3 regions of the Maridesulfovibrio frigidus DSM 17176 genome follow, and region 3 is predicted to be linked to each of the others. Evidence: predicted binding sites of a transcription regulator. Region 3 holds the regulator's gene; each other region holds the start of a gene.
What was found. Region 3 encodes sigma-54, which starts transcription at its own class of promoters, with help from an activator protein. Its sites were predicted from a motif close to CTGGCACGGNNNNTGCTT; they were not measured.
Positions count from the first base shown of each region.

Region 1: BR06_RS0110835 (LeuA family protein) is a predicted target of sigma-54. The motif match lies at 2,085-2,102, and genes of this name have one in related genera.
Region 2: BR06_RS0115520 (ammonium transporter) is a predicted target of sigma-54. The motif match lies at 3,430-3,447, and genes of this name have one in related genera.

Region 1 covers NZ_JONL01000005.1:26,783-33,398, forward strand. Annotated here, with positions in the region: gene modB (molybdate ABC transporter permease subunit) at 1-54, opposite strand, end outside; gene modA (molybdate ABC transporter substrate-binding protein) at 47-787, opposite strand; gene BR06_RS0110835 (LeuA family protein) at 934-2,049, opposite strand; gene nifH (nitrogenase iron protein) at 2,389-3,219, shown strand; gene BR06_RS0110845 (P-II family nitrogen regulator) at 3,267-3,614, shown strand; gene BR06_RS0110850 (P-II family nitrogen regulator) at 3,614-3,988, shown strand; gene nifD (nitrogenase molybdenum-iron protein alpha chain) at 4,009-5,649, shown strand; gene nifK (nitrogenase molybdenum-iron protein subunit beta) at 5,666-6,616, shown strand, end outside.
Region 2 covers NZ_JONL01000008.1:135,549-142,164, reverse strand. Annotated here, with positions in the region: gene BR06_RS0115530 ([protein-PII] uridylyltransferase family protein) at 1-1,737, opposite strand, end outside; gene BR06_RS0115525 (P-II family nitrogen regulator) at 1,737-2,075, opposite strand; gene BR06_RS0115520 (ammonium transporter) at 2,099-3,301, opposite strand; gene BR06_RS0115515 (metal ABC transporter solute-binding protein, Zn/Mn family) at 3,949-4,854, shown strand; gene BR06_RS0115510 (hypothetical protein) at 5,091-5,324, opposite strand; gene BR06_RS0115505 (sigma-54-dependent Fis family transcriptional regulator) at 5,649-6,616, shown strand, end outside.
Region 3 covers NZ_JONL01000001.1:5,002-11,617, forward strand. Annotated here, with positions in the region: gene BR06_RS0100035 (PTS sugar transporter subunit IIB) at 1-431, opposite strand, end outside; gene BR06_RS0100040 (PTS sugar transporter subunit IIA) at 434-862, opposite strand; gene rapZ (RNase adapter RapZ) at 903-1,784, opposite strand; gene BR06_RS0100050 (PTS sugar transporter subunit IIA) at 1,810-2,259, opposite strand; gene hpf (ribosome hibernation-promoting factor, HPF/YfiA family) at 2,263-2,805, opposite strand; gene rpoN (RNA polymerase factor sigma-54) at 2,851-4,266, opposite strand; gene lptB (LPS export ABC transporter ATP-binding protein) at 4,632-5,354, opposite strand; gene BR06_RS0100075 (LptA/OstA family protein) at 5,385-6,616, opposite strand, start outside.

The DNA.
Region 1 (6,616 bases), on a different contig from region 3:
CACTAAGGCAAGTTTTACGGTCACCCATAAAGATGACAAGTCCATATTACTCATAGCCATACTCCTTTATAACCTCGCGGACGGAGGGAGTTTTCATCCATGCCAAGAATGCGCCGGACTCAGAAACTTTACCTGATTTAATAATGGCCACGGACTGCTTAACCTTACCAGCTTCGGGAATAGCCCAATATTTACCTTCCATACCTTTACCCGACAGAGCCTGCGAAAGAGCAATAAATCCGGCCTCTGCGGAACCGGAATATGCAAACTGAAACGCAACTCCGACACTTTTCCCGAACACCAGCTTGGGTGTAAGTTTATCAAGAAGACCGACCTTAATCAGTGCTTCCTGAGCAGCAGATCCGTATGGGGCTGTCTTAGGATTAGAAATAGCAACATGTTCTATCTTAGATGAAAGAACCGCTTCCTTCCAATCAAGAGCCTCTGCCAGCCCTTTATCGGAAGACCAGAGAACCGCCTTTCCTGTTGCATACAACAACGGCTTTTCAGCTAGGCCGGAAGTATATAAAAGATCCGGGCGTTTTTCATCGGCCGCAAAAAATAAATCATAAGGAGCGCCGTTGGTAATCTGTCCATAGAGCATTCCTGTTGAGCCGAAAGAGCAAAGGATTTCATTACCTGTTTCCTTTTCATACATCACAGCAAGTTGTTTCATAGCTCCTGTGAAATTTGCAGCGCAACCAACGGTAAGACTTGCAGCACTTACCGCTTGAGAGGTTAAACAAATCCATAAAAGGGCAAGTAGAACTCTTTTGAATAAGGTCATATGGATCCTCCAAAGTTTGCCTGCACCCAGTTCCACAGGTCGCTGTAATCAAAAAACAGCTTTAATACACTCGAAAAATAGAAGCCGCCGCCCGCGACTAATTATTAGGACAATCTGACGCCTACATCAGGTATTACCATTTCTCTTTAATTTTCTGACTGAGTCAGATTCAACAGCTCCCCCTTGGTAAGCGGACGCTCAAGTTCACATGATAGTTTCCTTACAGCTTGTGTAAGGGCGGAAAGATCTCGCCCGGAAATATCCCGGATGAACGAGTCCAAACCGCAATCGCTTAATGCCGAAACGACCGCAGCTCTACCGCTCTTACCTCCAACTGCCAGCTTGCGGGTTTTGCCCACACGCTCTGGATTATATGGTTCGAATAATTCGGGTGATTTGCTTAATGCATGGGCGTGCAAACCAGATTCACACGCAAAAATATCGGTACCAACAACGGCTTTTGTGCGCGCAATAGGAACTCCAGCTGCGTTTGATACGAAGCTGCAGAGATCCATTAACGCTTCCGTAGAATATTTATGGCTATCATTTTTGAGAGCAAGGTATGCAACTAGTTCTTCAGTAGCAGCAATGCCGGCCCGCTCTCCGATCCCCAGCACACTGACGTCTACATATTTTGCGCCCGAAGCAAGAGCAGTTACAGCATTCCCTGTCGCCATGCCGAAATCGTCATGACAATGGACCGCAAAATCGATGTTGATCTGGCTGCTGAACAGCTGCACCAAATGTTCAGTAGTTTTTGGAGTAAGCTGGCCAAGTGAATCTGCAAGACGAACCCGTGATGCTCCTGAAATTTTCGCGAGCAAAGCTACTGTCAGTGCAAAACCTTCATCGGCCCTTGATAGATCTTCAAGACCGATAGAGACATATTCGATGCCGTTATCTAGTGCGACCTTTACAGTATGAGTCAGCTTCTTCAGCAATCCATCACGATCAGTGCTCAGCCTCTTCTCTATATGAAGGTCTGAAACGGGAACACCTATATTGATACGATCAATCGGGAGCATGGAAACTTTAATAATGTCCGCTTCACGGCAGGGGCTCCATACGCTGAGCTTTGCATTCCCTTTTAATGAACGGGCATACTCGGCGAGTTCAAGCAAATCATCCTGTCCAACCCATCCAAGTTCTATCTCATCCACACCTAGAGCCATAAGCCCTGAAACAATGCGCTTGCGAGTATCTATATTAAAGTAAGCACCGAACAACTGTGCGCCTTCTCTTAGTGTTGTATCTATCAACATGGCTGGCTCCTTGTAGTTTAGTAGATACACTTACTAAGCACGTACGATGCCAAGTCCATCTCATCCTATATCATGCTTAAATAACAACACTTACTGAAAGACTCCCGCCTCAACTTAAAAAACACACTTTTGTAGGAAGATACATTTTCGTATGTGATTTGTGTAGGTTCCTACGTTTTGTGTAGATTCCTTACAAAGTGTATTTCTACACACAAACATATACATTTCAGACACTTAATATCATAAATCAAGTTTGGCACGCGTATTGCCTTATGAGAGTCAGCATCAACGAAAATTTAAACCTAAAAATAACCCCTTGGAGGAGCAGTCATGAAAAAAATGAGAAAGGTAGCAATTTACGGAAAAGGCGGAATCGGCAAGTCCACAACTACTCAGAACACAGTAGCTGGTTTAGCAACCATGGGAAAAAAAGTAATGGTAGTTGGCTGTGACCCTAAAGCAGACTCCACCCGCCTCCTACTCGGTGGCCTAGCTCAGAAATCAGTTCTCGATACTCTTCGTGAAGAAGGTGAAGACGTAGAACTCGATGATATCCGCAAGCCCGGTTACGGCGACACATGGTGTGTTGAGTCCGGTGGTCCTGAGCCAGGAGTTGGTTGTGCTGGTCGCGGTATCATCACTTCCATTAATATGCTCGAAAACCTCGGCGCATATGAAGAATCTGAAGCACTCGACTACGCATTCTACGACGTACTAGGTGATGTTGTTTGTGGTGGATTCGCAATGCCTATCCGTGACGGTAAAGCAGAAGAAATTTACATCGTTGTTTCCGGTGAAATGATGGCCATGTATGCAGCTAACAACATCTGTAAAGGTATCATGAAATACGCACAGTCAGGTAGCGTCCGCCTTGGTGGTCTTATCTGTAACTCCCGTAATGTAGACAACGAAAAAGAGATGATCGAAGAACTTGCCAAGAAAATCGGCACACAGATGATCTACTTTGTACCTCGCGATAATGACGTACAGCGCGCAGAAATCAATCGTAAAACTGTCATCGAATGGAATGATCAGGTTCCGCAGGCTGATGCCTACCGCGGCCTCGCAAAAGCAATCGATGACAACACAATGTTTGTTGTTCCAAAGCCCCTTGAAATTGAAGAACTCGAACAGCTTCTCCTCGACTTTGGTTTGATGGAAGTAGCTTAAGTCCCACTCTGTATAACTCTACTCACAACCCAGAATAGGAGAACAAGATTATGATCATGGTAAGAGCAATTGTAAGACCCGAAAAAGCAGACGACGTCCTAGCAGCCCTCATGGACAATGGATTTCCAGCCGTCACAAAATATTCAGTAGCTGGCCGCGGTAAACAGCGCGGCATCAAAATCGGCGAAGTGACTTACGACGAAATCCCTAAAACTATGCTCATGAGTGTAGTTAAGGCTGTCGACAAAGACTTTGTAATCGACACCATCATGGACGCTGCAAGATCAGGAACCAAAGGAGCTTTCGGAGACGGTAAGATCTTTGTTTCAGAAGTTGGCGATGTCTACACTATCAGCTCCGGCGTAAAAGAAGGAGCCACAGAGGGAGACGCGTAATGAAGGAAATAGTCGCAGTAGTGCGGATGAACATGATGAACCGCACCAAAGCAGCTTTAGACGAAGCAGGCGTAGATGCCTTCTTCGCACACGAAGCTCAGGGACGAGGAAAAGGATTCGTAAACACAGCTCTTCTTGAAGGAGCTGAAAGCGGATATGAAGAAGCTGCAGCAATGCTCGGCGAAAAAGGGAAACTTTACCCTAAACGTATTTTGACAGTCGTAGTGCCGGACAATGCAGTCGACGAAGTTGTCGAAACCATCATCAAAGCTAACCAAACTGGCAAACCCGGCGACGGAAAAATATTTGTAACATCTCTCGGAGATGCGGTCCGTGTAAGAACAGCCGAAACAGGCGAAAGTTCCATCGTTTAAGCACCAAGGAGATTAGGAAAATGACTAAAACTAAGAAAATGGTGCAGTGGAATCCCACCGATATCAAGGAAGAGATACTCTCGAAGTATCCTCCGAAGGTGGCTAGAAAACGCGCCAAGCAGATAATGATCAATGAAGCATCAGGGGGCGAAGCAGCCTCTTCTGAAATCGTAGCAAACGTTCGTACCATTCCCGGCATTATCACCATGCGTGGTTGTACTTATGCAGGTTGTAAGGGCGTTATCATGGGACCGACCCGTGACATCCTAAACATCGTTCACGGTCCTGTAGGATGTAGTTTTTATGCATGGCTGACTAGACGTAACCAGACAGATGCAGGCCCTGACGGCGATAATTACATCCCATACTGCCTTACAACAGATATGCAGGATCAGGACATCATCTTCGGTGGAGAAAAGAAACTAGAAGCTGCAATCAGAGAAGCTTACGACCTGTTCCACCCTAAAGGTATCTGTATTTTCGCAACCTGCCCGGTTGGTTTAATCGGTGATGACATTCACGCTGTAGCAAGAAAAATGTCTGCTGAATATGAAGATTGCAACGTATTTGCATTCTCCTGTGAAGGTTACAAGGGAGTTTCTCAGTCAGCTGGTCACCATATAGCAAACAATCAGGTTTTTACTCACCTCGTTGGTGAAAACACTACACCTAAAGAAGGCGACTACAAAATCAACCTTCTCGGTGAATATAACATTGGTGGTGACGGTTTCGAAATCGACCGCATCCTTAAGAAATGTGGAATATCAAACATATCCACTTTCTCCGGTAACTCCACATACGACCAGTTTGCATCCGCTCAGCATGCGGACCTCAGCTGCGTAATGTGTCACCGCTCCATCAACTACGTCGCAGATATGCTTGAAACTAAGTACGGCATTCCATGGATCAAAGTAAACTTCATCGGCGCAAAAAGTACCGCCAAGTCACTACGCAAAATTGGTGAATACTTCGGAGACGAAGCTCTCATCAAAAAAATAAACGACGTTATCGCAGAAGAAATGCCTGAAGTTGAAGCAATCTCTGCTGAAGTCCGCACTCGCACCGAAGGCAAGACAGCAATGATCTACGTCGGTGGATCCCGTGCACATCACTATCAGGATCTGTTCGCTGAAATGGGTATGAAAACTATCTCCGCCGGTTACGAATTCGCTCATCGCGATGATTATGAAGGCCGTGAAGTCATTCCAAGTTTAAAAGTAGACTCAGATTCCCGTAATATAGAAGAACTCACAATTGAAGCAGACGAGAAACTCTACAACCCGCGTAAAACTTCAGACGAAGTGAAAGCTCTCGAAGCTGCCGGATTCAAGTTCAAAGAGTATGACGGACTAAACAGAGATATGGATAACGGATCCATCATTATCGATGACCTGAACCAGTACGAAGCCGAAAAACTTGTTGAAATATTGAAACCTGATGTTTTCTGTGCGGGTATTAAAGAAAAATACTCAATCCAGAAGCTGGGTGTTCCTATGAAGCAGCTCCACAGTTATGACTCCGGCGGACCATACGCAGGATTCAAAGGAGCAGTTAATTTCTATCATGAAATGGACCGCTTGGTTAACAGCAAGGTTTGGAGCTACATGAAAGCTCCTTGGCAGGAGAACCCCGAACTCACCGCTACGTTCGTGTGGGAATAATAGGAGAGAATAGAAAATGTTACTCAGACACACCCCCACAGAAGTTAGTGAACGCAAGGCCCTGATGATCAATCCGGCCAAGACTTGTCAGCCAATCGGAGCCATGTATGCAGCTCTCGGCATCCACGGATGTTTGCCGCACAGCCATGGTTCACAGGGTTGCTGTGCTTACCATAGATCAGCTTTAACAAGACACTATAAAGAACCGGTTTCAGCCTCGACCAGTTCCTTCACAGAAGGCGCATCAGTATTCGGAGGACAGGCAAACCTGCTACAGGCGATTGAAAACATCTTCACCGTTTACGAACCTGAAGTAATCGCAGTTCACACCACTTGTCTCTCAGAAACAATTGGTGATGACCTCAAGCAGATTGCACATAAAGCTCAGAAAGACGGGAAAATACCTGAAGGTAAATTCGTCATCGGAGCACCAACTCCAAGTTACGTTGGTTCACACGTCACAGGGTTCAGCAACATGGTTAAAGCCATGGCTCAGCTTGCAACTCCAGGCACACCAAAGAACGGAAAAGTTAATATTATTCCGGGCTGGGTTGAACCTTCTGACATGAAAGAAATTAAACGTTTAGCCTCAATGATGGACATCAAAATAACTTTGTTCCCCGATACTTCAGGAGTGCTTGATTCACCCCTGACCGGCGAATACAAGATGTTCCCTGAAGGCGGCGTAACAATGAAAGAGCTTAAGGACACAGGCGGCGCAACCGGAACTCTCGCACTAGGCGAATGGTGTTCCGCAGACGCAGCACGCTGGCTCGACTCTAAGTGCAAAGTACCTTGCACCGTTCTGGACATGCCTTTCGGACTCGCTGCAACTGACCGTTTCGTAGACGTTCTCCGCACCGTAGCAGGCGTAAGTGTTCCAGATTCAATTGCTAACGAACGCGGTCAGCTTGTCGACCTTATCTCCGACATGCACCAGTACTTCTACGGCAAAAAGGTAGCTATC
Region 2 (6,616 bases), on a different contig from region 3:
CAGAGAACTATCTACTTCAAGCAAATCGCCTTCAGTCAAGACATGGTTCAAGCCGTTATATAGTTCCCTTAGCAGAGATTCACTCCATGAATTCCAGACTCTCGGGCCTGTTGCCATGGAATCGGCCATAGAAAGAATAAAGAGAAGCCGAAGCCTTCTAGGGGTTCCAACCTTGCGCCCAATCTCAAGAAGCGAATCCACATCACTCAAATCAATGCGGCGAGCCGCTTTCACCAGCACCAGATGGGACCGAATCAAAAAAAGGATGTCTTCGTTAAATTCAGATGGAAAATTTGTCTGTGAGAGGATCTTTGCAGTAATTTCTGCGCCCCGCTCACTATGCTCTCTACCGCCTTTTCCTATGTCATGAAAAAAGGCCGCTAAAACCAAAATATCTAGATCCGCATCAGTTAAAAATTTATCATTAAACTTGTCCTCTAAATTGTCAGGCGATTCAAACTCTTCCCTGAAAATATCGCAGCATTTATGAACGGTGAGTAGGGAATGCCTGCCCGGAGGATATTTATGATAACCGTCGTAAGGAACAAGTGCTGCTAATTTTGAAAAGGCAGGAATAAAGGAGCCGATCAATCCGCTATCAAGCATTTCAAGAGATGCTCTCCAGCCGAAAGGTCCCTTAAAAATTTTTACTAAAGAACCTAAGGCATCGCTAATAGAAATATCGGAGATATCATCAAGAGCAGCTACAGCGCGGCGAGTATCACGGGTCAGGGGATCTCCGCTATGAGATTTTATTTCAAAAAGATTTAAAGCAGATTTCAAAGTAACCAGGCCATCTGAACTAATGAAGTTCAGTGAATCGCGAAGGAAAGTTTCCCTATACAATGAATTGCCGAGAGACCTCACGCGAACCATTGCCGCATGCAGTTCATTTAGCAAATCCTGACCGCGCTTTGCTGGAGAATACCCTTTCACGCCGCAAAGTGACGCGACATCGGCAAGCCGCTCAATATCCAAACGGTCCACCTTACGACCTGAGACTAAATGCAACGCGGAGCGTACTCTTATTAAAAGAGCTTCATCTTTAAGCAGATTTTCAAGATCATCATCACTCAGCGGGAAATAGTTCCCCTTAATACTTGCACACCAGTGAACGAACTGAACATCTCTAAGAGTCCCCCATCCATTCTTAAGATCAGGCTCAAGAACAACAGAGTCCATACCGACTCCGATAGCGCTGCGGTTATCCCATATTGTTTTGCAAAATGAATCGCCTGCAGCAGGAATAACCTTCTCTTTAAATTTGACGGCAAGAGTCTCGAAAGGAATTTCACTACCCGCTACAAAACGTAGATCAAGCAATGAACCAAGCACTTTGAAATCGTCTTTCGCAAGTTTAATATTCTGTTGAACACTGCGGACGCCATGGCCAACTTCAAATTTCAAATCCCACAACGGATGAAAAAGAAAAGCCGCCAAATCTTCCAAGTTAAGTTTTTTAGGAGAATCAATCAGTAGCAATACGTCCAAATCAGAAAAAGGAGAGAGCTTTCCTCGCCCATACCCCCCGACGGCAACGACGGAAATACCCGCAAAGCCCGGCAGGAGTCCTTCACCTATAGCCTCCTCCAGCCTTGCTCTAAAATATTCATCTACAAGAAGAGACATGCGCTGGGAAAAGTCTTGCGGCATGCTCTTAGAGCATGCCGCAAGGAGAATTTCACGCCCTGCATGAAGGGATTCAACCGAAGTGAGCGGTCCGGACAAAGATGTCATTAGATTGCTTCAGTTCCCGTTTCACCCGTACGTATACGGACAACTTCTTCAACAGGCGTTACGAATATCTTTCCATCACCGACTTTACCGGTCAGTGCCGAATTACGAACAGCTTCAAGAACTTCAGGTACTCGTTCTGCTTCAACAACTATTTCGATTTTAGTCTTGGCGATAAAATCAACCTGATATTCTGCGCCGCGGTATACTTCTTTATGACCGCCCTGACGCCCGAAACCTTTTACCTCGGTAACTGTCATTCCTTTCAAACCCAAATCAGCGATAGCTTCCTTTACATCATCAATCTTGAAAGGTCTTACGATAACTTCTATTTTCTTCATTATATTATCCTCTTAAATAACTTTTAGAGCTGGTAACCAGCTTCACTATGTTCTGCAACGTCAAGACCTACAACTTCTTCTTCTTCTGTCACACGTAATCCACACGTAGCATCGATTACTTTAAGAAGTACCCAACTGACAACAAAACAGTAGCCCCATGTGCAAATTACTGACTCAAGCTGAATCCAAAGCTGTTCAGGATTTCCGTAGAAAAGACCTTCAGCGCCGACACTTGCAAAAAGACCTGTAGCAAGTGCGCCCCATGTTCCACCGAGACCGTGAATGCCTACGACATCAAGTGAGTCATCATATTTAAATTTAGCTTTGAGCAAGATCCCGCCGTAACAAATGATCCCACCACCGAAACCAATAAGGATAGCAGCCATAGGTGTTACAAAACCAGCCGCAGGAGTAATAGCAACCAGACCAGCGACAGCACCGGATGCTGCACCAAGAGTTGTTGGCTTACCACCGTGAAGACCTTCAACAAGAAGCCATCCGAGAAGTCCAGCTGCTGCTGCAAGGTGAGTTGTTACGAATGCATTTACGGCAACACCGTTAGCAGCAAGAGCGCTACCTGCGTTGAAACCGAACCATCCGAACCACAGTATGCCAGCTCCGAGAAGAGTCATAGGCAGGTTATGAGGAATAAAAGACTGTTTGCCGTATCCTTTGCGTTTTCCGATTACCAGACAAGCGGCAAGAGCTGCTGCTCCGGAACTCATGTGAACAACCGCGCCACCAGCAAAGTCAAGCGCGCCTCTTTCACCCATCCAGCCGCCGCCCCAAACCCAGTGACACATTGGTGCGTAAACAACAATTATCCACAAACTTGAGAATATTAATAGTGATTTAAATTTCATGCGTTCAGCAAAAGCTCCAGTGATAAGAGCGGGAGTGATTACAGCAAACATACCCTGGAACACCATAAAGAGTAGGTGCGGAAGATTGTCAGCAGGACTGTTAAGTGTATCCATGCCGACACCATCAAGAGCAAAAAAGTTCATTCCACCGATAATGCCGCCAATATCATCTCCAAAGGCCAGCGTATAACCAATTACTGCCCAAATGATTGAAACAAGACCGAGCATAACAAAACTCTGCATGATAGTTCCGAGCACGTTTTTACTACGCGCCATGCCAGCATAAAAAAGTGCAAGACCCGGAGTCATAAACATAACTAGGGCTGCACAAATAAGTATAAACGAGGTATCCGCTGCATTCATTTTAAATTCTCCCATTCATCAAGACTTTTACTATTTTTTACATTTGTGTCTTCCGACCTAGCCAGAACACTCTTTTTTTTGCAATTTTGCAAAAACTGCCCCTCAAATGCGTACTTTCATATACTATCAAGCACACTTCGTGCCATAATTTGTAGATTGCTACAAATTTGCAGGAAGAAAAACGACAATTATACATATTTGGCACTAGAATCACATACAAACTAGCTACAAAAATGAATATAAACATTTTAAAGTAATAAAGAAGTGCAATTATTTCGCGATCCGCAATACACTAGATGCAAACCAAAGCTATAAAAATGAGCTTACCCACAAGACATACATATTTTAACAGCTCCCAAACTCAGAAGTTAAAGAGTCCTATTGCGCGGAAACCCCTTGCCACCACTGAAGCTGTGGAATTTGCCAATTATGCACGAAACAAAACCACACGAAGAGGGTATGTTTTACAATTTTAGCAATACCCAACAATTCCCATTTGTATCATTATATATAGCTTCTCTTCAAAAAAGATAAATCCAGCACACCGAGAAAAGCACCCCATAAAACTTAAAACATTGACAATGCGGACAAAGATCTCCAACTATAAACCTAATTGAAATCTAATCTCATTCGAATGGAGCTCAAAAATGAACGTACGCAAACTACAATTTCTATTAATGACAACAATCCTGCTTTGCGCATCAATATCGCAAGCCGCACCGCTACAGGTCACCGTATCAATTATTCCACAAGCATATTTTATAAAGAAAATTGGGGGAGATCTGGTCGAAGTAAATGTAATGGTAAAACCAGGAAGCAGCCCTGCCATATACGAACCACAGCCGAGGCAAATGGCGAAGCTGAGCAAAGCAGAGATTTATTTTGCCATAGGAGTTCCGTTTGAGCAGGCATGGTTGCCAAGATTCGAAGCGGCAAATCCGAAATTAAATGTAATAAACCTTGCCGATTCAGTGGTCAGACATCCCATGCAAACACACCTGCACGACACCGATAAGCACCACGAAGACGAAGTTGAGCACACAAAAGAACGTAACGACAATTTCCTTGCCGATCCGCACGTATGGCTGTCTCCACCTCTCGTCAGAGTTATAAGCATGCAGATAAGAGACTCTCTTATAGATGCCGATCCCAAGAACGGCGACACCTACAGAGCCAATTACTATAGTTTTGCAGAAGAAATAGACAGGCTGGACAAAGAATTGATTGGAATTTTCAAGACAAGCAAAAAGCACATAAGCTTTATGACCTACCACCCGTCATGGGGATATTTCGCAAGAGCCTATGGATTGAACCAGATCCCCATTGAATTGGAAGGTAAAGAACCTAGCCCGAAGCAGATGAGAAAAATTATTGATTTTGCAAGAGAAGAGTCGGTATCGGCAATATTTATTCAGCCTCAATTTTCACGAAAGAGTGCACAGACAATTGCATCGTCAGTGAATGCAAAAGTACTTATCGCGGACCCTCTGGATGGCAACTGGGCGGAAAATCTGAGAAAAACAGCAGAAACCTTCCGCCAAAACTCACGTTAAGATGCGAAAGAAGGAATTCAGAATGAGGTATGGAAAAGGGGATATAAAAAAGGATTGAACTGCGAAATGATTACTACTTTGAAAGTTACCTAAAAAGACTCGAAACTATGGAAAAATTAGCAAGTATAAGACTTACATCCTGTGAGAATCAACTTGCTAGTCTAAAAAAAATAACCTCGAGCCTCTTTAAATAACCCGACCAAAGGGATGGTCGATCAACTGAACTTAAAGAACAACTAAAAGCTGAGCACCCCAAGTACAGTGATGGCAAAAGCAACAGGAGCACGAAAAAGGAAAAAACCTTTTGCGGGAGTAGGCATTTCAGCAGCAATCTTTGAGCGCAATTCTTTAAATTTTTTATTCAATGCACGATTCTGCATTGTTCTGCCCAGCCTTGCCTGCCGAGATTGACCACGAAGTTCTACCATCTCCTGCTTATGAAAAGCTATAAGACCATTAATACTAACCATAAGACTCTCTCCATCTTAATATTATAAAATATACTAACCAGATTTATTTGAGGAATTGTGAACCGGGAAACCCGAAGGGGTCGGGGAGGTGGAGTGGGTCCCCCGGTCCATACTTGACAAACAAGCTAATCCTAACAAAGCACCATTCGTGCCAAAACGGCGCAATCACTTAAAACCACTGACAGACAGCGACATTAAGCCCATCCAGCTACTTTAGACATATTATAATTCCGACATCCACACGTTGACCACTCATCATTTTCACGATATATCATAAATATGACCAAATAAAAAAATGATAACCCAGCTCAAAAGCAGATAATTATGACACTATCAATCGACGACTATAAAGCTCTATCGCAAGAACTTGACCCTAAAAAACTACAGAGAACCATTCTCGCACTCCTTCTCAAACTTCAGAACGTTGAGCGTGGATCTCTTTGGATTGAAAAAAACAACATGTACGAGTGCGTCGAAGCGATGGGCCACCAAAGCGAAGAACTTAAGGGAGTTAAGCTCTCGCCTAACAAGAAATCAATTGTTGGCTGGGTTATTAAAAACGGCAAAATGACCACAGCCAAAGCAGGGGCTGATGCCAGGCACAACAGTCAATTTGAAGACAAATTTAAAGTTAAAAGTAAGCACATATTATGCTTCCCCCTTTTGCTGAAAGGAAAAGAAGTTTACGGAGCAGTTCAAGTAATTGACACAAGCTCCGCAGGAGACAACTTAAATTTAGCGCCAGATTATCTGAAGATGCTACAGGAAATGGTTGATATAAGCTCTCTTGCCCTTCGCAATTCATTGGAATTCCAAAAGCAACAGCGTAAATATGCACAGCTCAGTCGGACTCTCAGCAGTATTCGCGGCAAAACCTCAATTGTCGGCAAAAGTGCATCTATTAACAAAGCTCTTAAACTCGTCAGCAACTATGCAGCCACAAACTACCCAGTCCTTGTCTATGGAGAATCAGGCACGGGTAAGGAACTTTTTGCGGAAGAAATTCACGCCCAAAGCTCTCGTGCCAATAAGCCTTTTTTAACCCAGAACTGCAGTGCTATTCCTGAAAATCTTCTTGAAAGTGAGCTTTTCGGCTATGTAAAAGGTGCTTTCACGGGAGCAAACACAAATAAGTTAGGATTATTTGAAGCCGCTGACGGAGGTACTGTCTTTCTAGATGAAATTGGGGACATGGACATAAACCTTCAAGCAAAAGTTCTGCGAGTTCTGCAGGAAAGTGAAATTAAACCACTTGGCGGAACTGAAACTAAAAAAATCAATATTCGCATCAT
Region 3 (6,616 bases):
CATCTAAAGTCTAATTCTATCCCTTTACCTTTGAAATAATGTAAACAAGATTCGTCATCAGAACTTAGGGCGACACTTGGAGAAATTTGTTTTTTACCAGGGCCATAATGAATGTTGCCTATATTGACTGAGCTAAATTTAAATCCAGCCTCAAAGGCTTTGCGAACATCTTCGCATGAAGAAAAAAGAATAATCGTGTTTCCAGCACTGGAGCAGCCACCGAGCGACATGACCGTCTCTGACAGGTCTTCAACTGTTGAAAACGAACACGTAATAGAATGAGGAATTGCAAGTGACATTATTTGTTGCTGTAAAGCATCACCAGCCACAGCATCATTAGCAACAACGATATGCTTAGCATGAGTATACGGCAGCCATGTTTCAATGATCTGCCCATGCACAAGTCTATTATCTATTCTGACCCAAACCATGCTTAACCCTTTGAAGTTCGTTTTCGAAGCATTTCACCAGCAACAACAATACCCTTAACGCCTGCTCTGCTTATTTCTTCGGCCATTATCTGCAGAGATTCAGTGCGTTTCTGGAGAGCCTTTAAGAGCATTGGCAGACTCACGCCGGTGATAACTTCCATATCATCACTTTTAAGAAGTGAAAGACTTAAATTGGTAGGCGTACCACCGAACATATCTGTAAGAATTAAAATACCGGCACCGGTATTAACTTTGGAAATATTTTTTTTGAGCTCTTTAACAGCAACATCTATCTCTTTGGTACCATCGACGCTAAGAGGCAACACGTTATCCTGAGGACCAACAATCAACTCGGCGGCCTCGATTAGTGCCTTGCCGAAGTTTCCATGAGTTAAAATCACTATTCCGACTTTATTTGCTTCCGTGTCCATTGATATTCCTAATATTAACGTCCGCAACTAAAGTACGGCCTTATTCTAAATTTATATGCTTATGTTCAAGATTTGCAGAGTACCCACTATTCTTGAGTGTGGCAAATATGCGTTCGGCCACTGCAACCGACCTATGACGACCGCCAGTGCAGCCGACAGCTATTGTCAGTCGATATCTTCCCTCTTCTGCGTATAGAGGAAGAATATACTGAAGGAAATCTAAATATTTCTCAATAAAAATAGATCCTGTCTTTGACCCTAACACGTAATCAGAAATGGCTTTATCTTTGCCAGACAAGGGTCTGAGTTCCTTTTCAAAGTAAGGATTAGGTAAGAATCTTAAGTCCATAACCATGTCCGCTTCCGTCGGAACATCGTGTTTAAACCCAAAAGAAATAACATTAACTCTAAGACCGGAAGCACCTTCAGTAAGCTCAGACCACTTTTCCTGAATGCGGCGTCTGAGATCATGAATCGAGTAAGTGGTAGTGTCAATTACTAAGTCGGAAGCTTTGCGAAGAGGTTCAAGAAGTGCCTTCTCCTCTTCAAGAGCCTGCTCAAGACCAAGTTCTCTTGATTCGAGAGGATGAGGCCTGCGAGTGGTGGCGTAACGCCTGACTAATTCCGGCAATCTTGCTTCAAGAAAAATGAGACTCGGACAAACTCCGCCTGAACCTAGTTCCATACAGGTGGACTGCCATTCACCAACGAAATCTTGTTGCCGTAAATCCATACCAAGTACAAGTCCTCGATAATCGTCATCCTTTCCTGTAAAAAGCTGAACGAGCCTAGGCAACATACTTGCCGGAAGCCCGTCAACGCAGAAAAAACGTAAATCTTCGAAAACTTTTAAAACAGTAGATTTACCTGCACCAGATAAACCACTGACAACTATAACGGGAAATGCGCCATCTCTATCCACCTAATCCCCCTCCACTACGGCCTCATTAAGTAAGATTGAGCAGACCAAGCAATTCTTGCTGGTCCTTCGCGCCCTTGAATGCATCTCTGAATGCTTCATCTTTTAGTTGTCGGGATATCTGAGCAAGAACTTTTAAATGAGTTCCTGTCCCTTGCTCGGGGGCCAGAACCATAAAGAATATGTGACAAGGCAGCATATCGAGGGCTTCGTAGTCAATTCCACGACCACTTCTACCAACAACCACAACTATCTCATCTAAACACTCTAATTTACCGTGGGGGATGGCAATGCCATCCCCTATACCGGTAGTTCCGAGTTTTTCGCGACTCATGAGGACCTGGAGAGCTTCTTCGACATCAACCTCAAGCCCTTTGGCTTTAAGAGTTGAAACCATTTCTCTCAGAACTCCGCTCTTATCAGAGCTAGCGAGTTCATAAACAACAAGTCCCTTATCCAAATTATCATTTATTATCATCAGTTAGTATCCTGGATCAATCAATCCAAAATCGCCATTATTGCGACGGTAAATAACATTTATAGCTTCGGTATCAGCATTTCTAAAGACGAGGAACTCACTAGTAAGAGTCTGAAGCTGCATTGCGGCTTCGTCTACAGACATAGGCTTTGGCACAAAGTGATCAGTCTCAACAATAGTAGGTTCGTTATTCTCTTCTTCTGGCTCAGGGTAACTAAGAACGTCCATACGAGCAGGAGCTGTGTCCCTACGCCTGTGACTTCTCATCTTTTCGCGCATGCGTCTAAGCTGCACTTCAAGCTTATCAAGAACCAAATCCACGGTAGAGTACATATCTTCAGAGGCTTCGTAGGCCGAGATATGAATGTTATCAGTGCTTAAGACCACTTCCGCAACGTGCCGAAACTTATCTACTGACAAATTTACCTGAATATCAGTATTGTCCGGGTTTGTTATAAACTTATCAAGCTTACCAAACTTAGCGTTAGCGTATTCCTTCAAGTGGTCAGAAGCGTCAAAGTTCTTAAAGGTAAATGCAACATTCATACGGAACTCCTTGAATAAAGGGTGAATATGCTCTCTACTGAACTGCTAGAATACTTTTTTCCTCTTCGATGAGGACAGAATTCCCATTGCAGTCCGGTACTTAGCTACAGTCCTTCTGGCGATGTTGACCTCAAGTTTGTCCTTGAGCGTCTCGGCAATTTTTTCATCACTCAGAGGTTTTTTACTGTTTTCATCGCCGATCAACTGTTTGATCAGAGCCTTAACCGATTCGGACCCGACCTGAGAACCATCATCAAGTCCGAGTGCACTATTAAAGAAAAATTTAAGTTCATAAATCCCATGTGGAGTCGAAACATACTTACTGGTAGTTATTCGACTAACTGTTGATTCATGCATTTCAATATCTTCTGCCACCTCTTTGAGAATAAGCGGTTTAAGCTTGGTGACACCACTTTGAAAGAACCCCCGCTGAAACCTTACAATGGAATCCAAAACCTTATAAAGTGTACGCTGCCTCTGATAAAGACTCTTCATAAGCCACTGTGCAGATCTCATCTTATCCTGAAAATACTCTTTATCTTCACCCTTGGTTGACGCCAGAGTCTCTACATAAAAAGAATTCATCTGCAACTTTGGAAGACCGTCCTCGTTTAAGACTATAACAAAGTCTCCATCATATTCATACACATATGCATCCGGACTGACATAGAAAGAATCTCCCCCTGAAAAGCTTGCCCCTGGTAGAGGATCAAGAGTCTGCATCAGATCAAGATAACTCTTCAGGTCCTCCATACTGAGCTTAAACTTTCTTGCGAGAGGCTTATACCTTTTCTTCTCCAGATCTTCCAAATGATCTTTGACAAGAGAAACCAGTATAGGATCATCATCAAGCTTCAAAACCTCAAGCTGAATCAGTAAACATTCCTGAGGAGTACGAGCTGCCACTCCGAGAGGATCAAATCTTTGTATTCGAGAAAGAACATTTTCGACATCTTCGATTTGAGCGTAACAGGTTTCGCAAATTTCATCCAACCCTATCCGCAAATATCCGCCTGCACTGAGATTACCTAAGATACACTCACCAATGACCACTTCCTTCTCAGTAAAATCAGAAAGACACATCTGCCATGCGAGGTGTCCCTCGAGAGAAGTCTGCTTTGTTAGTCTAGCCTCAAAAGACATCCCCTCTTCCTGAGATTCAGACTCGCGAGTGCCTGCCTGCTTGGAAGTACTCGAAAACTCACCGAGATAATTCTCCCAGTCAGCATCACGTGAAATTTCTGCTTCTTCAGCAGTGGCAGTGCCGGATTCAGCATCCGCACTGTCTGTGCGTTCAACAGCTTCGGCTTCTTCCAGTATCGGATTTTCAAGAAGCTCCTGCTGAACAGTATCGAGCAGCTCCAATCTGGAAAGCTGCAACAACTTAATAGCCTGCTGCAACTGAGGTGTCATCACCAGTTGCTGCGAAAGCTTGAGTTGTTGTCTAAGTTCCAGTCCCATAATTCTGTGCCACCCTATGATACAATTAAAAGTATCTTTTAAACTTTTTAAACCGCTGAATAACGTTCGCTCAACAAATCTTTAAAAAAAATATTATTTAATTGGATTTGTTCTTGATTAAAGTATGCCACACTCCAGAAACCCATGCAAGAAATAGTACAGATTTATCCGTAATTTCAGGATATTTTAATCTTATGCAATGTACATGAAAAAACTGTACCAATGTTCGGGCTTGCTGTAAATCAGCAAACCCAAATTTTATGAATCGTGAGTATATTTATAAAAAAATAGGGAGAAAATATGGAGAAGATAAGAGAGAAAAAAGGGAGGCAAAAAACATGAAAAAGCTAAGCTGGACGGAGTGATCAGAGACTAAAACTATCCCCTAGATACAGCCTGCGAGCTTTCGTATTTTTAACGATATTTTCAGGTGCACCATTAAGAATAACACGCCCTTCGTATACCAAATAGGCTCGATCACAAATGGATAAGGTTTCGCGCACGTTGTGATCGGAGATCAAAATACCGAGCCCCATATCTTTGAGGGAGGAGATTATGTCCTGAATTTCAATAACGGCAATAGGGTCGATACCCGCGAAAGGCTCATCAAGCAAAATAAATTTGGGGTCATTAATCAAAGCTCGAGCAATTTCAAGCCTGCGACGTTCACCACCGGAAAGATAAAGCGCTGTCTGGTCTGCAAGGCGCAATATGCCAAGCTGATCTAGAAGCTCATCTGCTCTGTTGCCGATTTGTTTACCGGATAATCCAGTATGCTCGATAATTATTTCAAGATTTTTGCGAACAGAAAGTTTCTTGAAAATTGAGCTTTCCTGCGGAAGATAACTAATGCCGTGTCTTGCTCTTTCATGCAAAGGCCAGCGCGTAATCTGATTCTTATTGAGGTACACATCACCGGAAGTGGGCTTCACAACACCGACAAGCATATAGAAAGTGGTAGTCTTCCCTGCTCCGTTAGGACCAAGTAGACCAACAACTTCACCTTCTTTAACATTAAGGCTGATACCACGGACAACTTCTTTCTGCCCGTAGTTCTTAACTAGCTTGGTGGCTATTATCGAAGACATATAATTCCTGTAGAATTGAACATTAAATTACTATGGAGAGACATTATTAGGTGTATAGAAAATAGCCTCTACAGGCTTATTACCACCGACAACTTCTGAACGGTTATCTTTGAGATAGAACTTAATAAGTTCGCCCTGCACAAGATTAGGACCATCCTTAAGCTTCGCGTTACCTTCCATATATATGATAGAATCAGCTACAACATAGGTAAGCGTATCACATGAACCCTTGCGGTTATTCATTACAACCTTAACCCTGCCGTTAGCCACAATTTTTTTAATTTTATCCTGAGTATCTTTAAGAGAATCTCCACCAGCTCTAAGGTGTGCTGTAAGAGTATCAGAAGTGAGAGTAACTTCAAGACGGACAACCTTTACGTCGCCGGAAAAAGTAATGCGGTTCTTATTCTCACTGAAAGTCATTTTCTTAGAAGTAATCTTGATAGGCACATCGTCTGAAGCGCCCGCCACGCGTGCCTTCTTGGGTTTATCTTTTTTAGCTTTATCAGGAGCTACAATCGTCAAATATGCTTTGTATACATACCCGATAATCTTAGCCTCGCCCCCGGAAGTTGCGCCACCTTTATAAATCGGAAACCACTTCCCTTGAACTGGACCTACAAGCACAGCCTGCCCTACTTCCAGCTTATCCACTATAAGGGATTTTGCATTGGGCTGAGACCTTACATTAAGTACAGCCTCAGAATACATCGTACTGGTTACGATAGGAGCATTAAGAACATCTTCCATAGCTTCATCCATAGAGGCTAAAGCAGTAGCACGCTCTTGAAGTTCGACATCCTTCTTTTCAGCGGCAGCGGCAATATCAGCTTTGCGGGTATCTATTCCCGCCATTTTTTTCTCTTCTAAATTTTTAGGGTAGGCAGCTAAAAACGGCCCCCATGCATATCCCCAAACAGGTGTACCTTTCTTAACTATCGTATCAATACGATAGAGAGCGTACATTCCGCCTTTCTCTTTGCCTACCTGCGCTCTATGCCCGGGATTAAGAACCCCGACAGCTTTAGAACTTGCAACAGGCTTCTGAATTACGCTCACCTTACGGACAGCATACCGCACTCTTGCATCTTTAGATTTAAGATCTACAGAGCTTTTCTTTACAAAACCGAGTGCATCACTTTCAGCAGTAACAGGCTTATCAGCCTTGAAAATTGCATACCAATCGCCGCGCAAAAAGCCGACTTTTATCTTACTACCTTCATCCAAAGTTCCGGCAACAGCCGATTTCGATGATCGCTTAG